Regions from separate parts of the Streptomyces sp. NPDC017943 genome, predicted to be linked through region 2. Evidence: riboswitches for the same ligand, from Rfam matches in the RefSeq annotation. Region 2 holds a riboswitch; the other holds the start of a gene.

Region 1 (2,946 bases), on a different contig from region 2:
AGCTGCGCGCCAAGCTCAGCGACGCCTACTACGGCGACGGCTCCCAGATCCCGAAGCCCACCGTCGAGGAGTACCGGGAGATCACGAGCGGCCACGGCCACCACTGATCACTGCTTCGCCACGCCACAGAAGGGCCTCGTCCGGTGTTGGGACGGGGCCCTTCGGCCTGTCCGGGGGTGGATAGGGTGGACGCGTCGAGACATTCCGTCCCGCAGTGCGGGACACCTGACCCTGGAGCGGCTTATGAGCGCTGTGATCCCCGCCGGAGGCGACACCGCGGCGGCCCGCTCCTGGCCCCTGCTGCTGAACGGCCTGCTTCAGGGCCGGGACCTGACCGCCGACGACACCGCCTGGGCGATGGACCTGATCATGCGCGGCGAGGCCACGGACGCGCAGATCGCCGGCTTCGTGGTCGCGCTGCGCGCCAAGGGCGAGACCGTCGAGGAGATCTCCGGGTTCGTCCGGGCGATGTACGCGCACGCCAACGTGATCGAGGTGCCCGGACCGGCGGTCGACATCGTCGGCACGGGCGGCGACGGGGCGAAGACCGTCAACATCTCCACCATGTCGGCCATCGTCATCGCCGGCACGGGCGCCAAGGTCGTCAAGCACGGCAACCGGGCCGCCTCCTCGGCGTCCGGGGCCTCGGACGTCCTGGAGAAGCTCGGCGTCAACCTGGAACTGCCGACGCACCGGGTGGCCGGCGTGGCCGAAGAGGCCGGGATCACCTTCTGCTTCGCGGCGAAGTTCCACCCCTCGATGCGCTACGCGGGCGCGGCCCGCGGCCAGTTGGGCATCCGGACGATCTTCAACGTCCTGGGTCCGCTGACCAACCCCGCGAAGGTCCGTGCCCAGGCCGTCGGCGTGGCCGACCCGCGCATGGCGCCCATCGTCGCGGGCGTCTTCGCCGGGCGCGGCCACTCGTCGCTGGTCTTCCGCGGCGACGACGGCCTCGACGAACTGACCACCACGTCCACCTCCCGGGTCTGGATCGTCCGGGACGGCAGGGTGGCCGAGGAGGCCTTCGACCCGCGTGACGTGGGTCTGGAGCTTGTCCCGGTCGAGGCGCTGCGCGGCGCGGACGCCTCCTACAACGCGGAGGTCGCCCGCCGGCTGCTGGACGGCGAGACCGGCCCCGTCCGCGACGCCGTCCTGCTGAACGCGGCGGCGGCCCTGGTGGCGCTGGAGCCGGGCACGGGGACGCTGGCCGAGCAGCTCGGCGCCGGCATGGCGAAGGCGGCGGAGTCGATCGACTCCGGGGCGGCCAAGCGGACCCTGGAGCGCTGGGTGGCCGCGACCAACGCCTAGCGGCTGCGACGAGGGCGTCCCGCGATCCGGACCCGGGTTGCGGGGCGCCGATCTTTTCGCGTACGTTCCTGAACAGGTCATGAGTGACAGTCATGAGGCCCCGGCCGACTGTCCGGCAACCCTCCGTCCGTGGCGGGGTGCCCCGGGTGAAGACCAGGCCGCAGGCAGCGAGGTCTGCGGCAAGCGCGGACCCCTCGCACGCTTGTGAGAAGTGTGGGACCAGGGGTCCTGGTCGTCGAGGAGTTCTCCGTGAGTCAGCGAATGCGATAGGGCCGCAGAGCCCCGCCTCCGCATCCCCTCTTCCTTTCCTCACCCCCGCCGGCAGCCCATCGGGCCCGCGGGTGGTCCCGCCTGATCTCACGGGAGTTCACCATGTCCGTCTCCGCCGTTGCCGCCGAACAGTCCGTCTGCGCCCCGCTGCCCGTTCTGGGCCGGGACGTCACCGTGCCGCTGGTGACCGGCGGAGAGGTCACCTACGCCGCGCTCGACTACGCTGCCAGCGCCCCGGCGCTCCAGCGCGTCTGGGACGACGTCGCCGCCTACGCGCCCTACTACGGCAGCGTCCACCGGGGCGCCGGGTACCTGTCCCAGCTGTCCACCGACCTGTTCGAGAACGCCCGCCGCACGGTCGCGGAGTTCCTCGGCTGCCGGGACGGCGACCAGGTGGTGTTCACCCGGTCCACCACCGACTCCCTCAACCTCCTCGCCGCCGCCCTGCCGGAGGACTGCCGGGTCTTCGTCTTCGAGACCGAGCACCACGCCTCCCTGCTGCCCTGGCGCGACGCCCAGGTCACCTGCCTCGACGCCCCGAGGAGCCACCGCGAGGCCGTCGAGGCCCTGGAGCGGGCCCTGGCCGACCGGGACCCCCACGGCCCCGCCCTCGTGTGCGTCACCGGCGCCTCCAACGTCACCGGGGAACTGTGGCCCGTGCGGGAGCTCGCGGCGGCCGCGCACGCCCACGGCGCCCGGATCGTGCTGGACGCCGCCCAGCTGGCCCCGCACCACCCCGTCTCCGTCGCGGACCTCGACGTCGACTGGGTCGCCTTCTCCGGGCACAAGCTGTACGCGCCCTTCGGCTCCGGCGTGCTGGCCGGCCGGTCCGACTGGCTGCGCGCGGCCGAGCCGTACCTCGCGGGCGGCGGCGCCTCCCGCAAGGTCACGCGCCGGGAGGACGGTGGCGTCGACGTGGAGTGGCACGACAGCGCCGCTCGCCACGAGGCCGGCTCCCCGAACGTCATCGGCGCCTACTCCATCGCCTCCGCCTGCAAGGCCCTCACCGAGGCCGGGTTCGACACGCTGGTCGCCCGCGAGCAGTACCTGATCGACCGGGTGCGCCAGGGGCTCGCCGAGGTGCCCCAGGTCCGGGTCCTGTCCCTCTTCGGCGACGACGCGCCGCGTGTCGGCGTGCTCTCCTTCGTCGTGGACGGCTGGAACAGCTCCCACTTCGCCGCCGCGCTCTCCGCCGAGTACGGCATCGGCGTCCGGGACGGGCTGTTCTGCGCCCACCCGCTGGTGCGCACGCTGCTCGGCGGTGACCCGCAGCAGCAGGGCGAGTGCGGGGCGCCGGAGGCCGCGCCGGGCGAGAAGGCGCTCAACGCCATCCGGGTGAGCTTCGGGGCGGGCACGCCGGACGAGCAC
Region 2 (2,946 bases):
CCGCGTGGGCGCGACCAGCCCCCACCGGCCCGCAGCGAACAACGATCAGACGAGCCCGGCATCCCGGAACGACTCCAGGCTGGGCCGGATGGTCGCGGTCAGCCCGGTCCCGGCCACCGCGTCCAGCGTCTTCAGACCGTCCCCGGTGTTGAGCACCACGGTGGTCTTCGTCGGGTCGAGAACACCGTTCTCGATCAACTTCCGCGTCACACCCACGGTCACCCCGCCGGCGGTCTCCGCGAAGATCCCCTCGGTCCTGGCGAGGACCTTGATCGCGTCGACGACCTGCTCGTCCGTCACGTCCTCCACCGCGCCACCGGTGCGCCGCGCGATGTCCAGCACGTACGGCCCGTCCGCCGGGTTGCCGATCGCCAGGGACTTGGCGATCGTGTCCGGCTTCTGCGGACGCACCACGTCGTGCCCGGCCTTGAACGCCGTCGACACCGGCGAGCAGCCGAGCGCCTGCGCGCCGAAGATCTTGTACGGCTTGTCCTCGACGAGGCCGAGCTTGATCAGCTCCTGCAGCCCCTTGTCGATCTTCGTGAGCTGCGAGCCGGAGGCGATCGGCACGACCAGCTGGTCCGGCAGCCGCCAGCCGAGCTGTTCGCAGATCTCGTAGGCGAGGGTCTTGGAGCCCTCCGCGTAGTAGGGGCGCAGGTTGACGTTGACGAAGCCCCAGCCCTCGCCGGCCGGGTCGCCGATCAGCTCCGAGCAGAAGCGGTTCACGTCGTCGTAGTTGCCCTCGATGCCGACGAGCTCGCCGCCGTAGACCGCGGCCATGACGACCTTGCCCTGCTCCAGGTCGTGCGGGATGAACACGCACGAGCGGAAGCCGGCGCGGGCCGCGGCGGCGCCCACCGCACCGGCGAGGTTGCCGGTGGAGGAGCAGGAGAGCGTGGTGAAGCCGAAGGCGCGCGCGGCCTCCAGGGCCTGGGCGACGACGCGGTCCTTGAAGGAGTGCGTCGGGTTGCCTGAGTCGTCCTTCACGAACAGCTTGCCGGCGTCGACGCCCAGCTCGCGCGCGAGGTTGTCGGCCTTGACGAGCTTGGTCCAGCCCGGGTTGATGTTCGGCTTGTCCGCCACGTCGGCCGGGACCGGCAGCAGCGGGGCGTAGCGCCAGATGTTCGCGGGTCCCGCTTCGATGCGCTTGCGGAGCTCTTCGGTGTCGTAGGCCGAGAAGTCGTAGGCGATCTCCAGCGGGCCGAAACACTCCTCGCAGGCGAAGACCGGGCCGAGGGGGACGCGATGACCGCACTCGCGGCAGCTGAGAGCCGCGGCGGGACCGAGGTCCACGGTGGAGTCGGTGGTGCTTGCAACAGTCTGCACAGCCATGTGAGGCGAGGCCCTTTCTCCTCATCTTCCTCACGACGCATCTCGCCGTGAGACGGATTTGGCACCTTCCCTAGCCGGGAGCCTCGCCGAGTGGTCAGCAGTGACCTACGAGTACCGACTGGAGGGTTGCCGGGGCTTCATCGGGCCGTTTCCCTCTGCCCCTCTGGATGAGCTGTATGTGGTTGTAGGCGGCGGGCGACCCCGGACATGCGAGGGTCATCCGCGTTGTTCAAGACTGTAACCGACGACCAGGACAGTTGAGATAGTCGTCCGAACCGCGAGACGCGTCACATTCGTCCCGCCGAGAGAACGCAAGGAGCAGCACGGTGCTGGAAGAAGTCGATCGCTGGCTGAGCGCCCGTTCCTGGTCCGTGCACGACCGTCCGCTCCACAGCGTCCTGGCGGCCAAGCAGCGCACGGGCCGCACGGTGAGCGTGGTGCTGCCCGCCCTGAACGAGGAGGAGACCGTCGGCGACATAGTCGCCGCGATCCGCCACGACCTGATGCTGCAGGTGCCGCTCGTCGACGAGCTGGTGGTGATCGACTCGGGGTCGGCCGACCGCACGTCCGAGGTGGCCGCCGCCGCGGGCGCGACGGTGGTGCACCGGGACGCGATCCTGCCCCGCCTGCCCGCCCTGCCCGGCAAGGGCGAGGTGCTGTGGCGCTCGCTGCTCGTCACCCGCGGCGACATCGTCTGCTTCGTCGACGCGGACCTGCGGGAGTTCTCGTCCGACTTCGTCTCGGGCATCGTGGGCCCGCTGCTGACCGACCCGGAGGTCGAGCTGGTCAAGGCCATGTACGACCGTCCCCTCGGCGCGGCCGCCGGGCAGGGCGGCCGGGTCACCGAGCTGATGGCGCGCCCGCTGCTCAACATGCACTGGCCGCGGCTCGCCGGGTTCGTGCAGCCGCTGGGCGGCGAGTACGCGGCCCGCCGCTCCTTGCTGGAGCAGCTGCCCTTCCCCGTCGGGTACGGCGTGGAGCTGGGCGTCCTGGTCGACGCGCTGCACCTGGCCGGCCTCGACGCGCTCGCCCAGGTCGACGTCGGCGTGCGCAAGCACCGGCACCAGGACGGGCAGGCACTCGGGCGGATGGCCGCCGAGATCTACCGCACGGCCCAGCTGCGGCTGGCCCGGGGGCATCTGATCCGGCCGTCCCTGACCCAGTTCGAGCGGACCGGGGACGGCTTCGAACCGCGCACGTACTCCGTGGACACCGAGGAACGCCCGCCGATGGTGGAGATCGCCGAGTACCAGGCGCGGCGGGCCGCCTGACCCGGGATGTTTTTCGGCCGGGCGCGGCAGGTCCGTACGTTTGAGCGTTTACAGGCCGGGCTAGGTTGAGGCCTATGGGTTCGACGTACGGTTCTGCACGGGTATTGGTGGCCTCCAACCGCGGCCCGGTCTCCTACACGGTCGGTGACGACGGTTCGCTGAACGCCAGACGGGGCGGCGGCGGTCTGGTCTCGGGGCTCTCGGCGATCGGCTCCGACGCGGACGCCCTGTGGGTCTGCTCGGCGCTGTCCGACGGCGACCGGGAGGCCGTGCGGCGCGGTGTCGGCGAGGACGGCGTGCGGATGCTGGACATCCCGGCCGACGTGCACGCCGACGCCTACAA

The links. Region 2 has a riboswitch for S-adenosylmethionine ahead of thrC (threonine synthase). Riboswitches for the same ligand answer to the same signal wherever they lie in the genome.
Region 1: it holds a riboswitch for S-adenosylmethionine, as region 2 does, so the genes downstream of both, ACH4C6_RS26985 (aminotransferase class V-fold PLP-dependent enzyme) here and thrC (threonine synthase) in region 2, are expected to answer to the same signal.

The regions. Positions count from the first base shown of each region.
Region 1 covers NZ_JBIRHH010000009.1:39,408-42,353, reverse strand. Annotated here, with positions in the region: gene ACH4C6_RS26995 (cytochrome bc complex cytochrome b subunit) at 1-107, shown strand, start outside; gene trpD (anthranilate phosphoribosyltransferase) at 244-1,308, shown strand; SAM riboswitch class IV at 1,384-1,500, shown strand; gene ACH4C6_RS26985 (aminotransferase class V-fold PLP-dependent enzyme) at 1,681-2,946, shown strand, end outside.
Region 2 covers NZ_JBIRHH010000008.1:113,145-116,090, reverse strand. Annotated here, with positions in the region: gene thrC (threonine synthase) at 46-1,332, opposite strand; SAM riboswitch class I at 1,351-1,506, opposite strand; gene ACH4C6_RS25480 (glucosyl-3-phosphoglycerate synthase) at 1,659-2,603, shown strand; gene ACH4C6_RS25475 (trehalose-6-phosphate synthase) at 2,678-2,946, shown strand, end outside.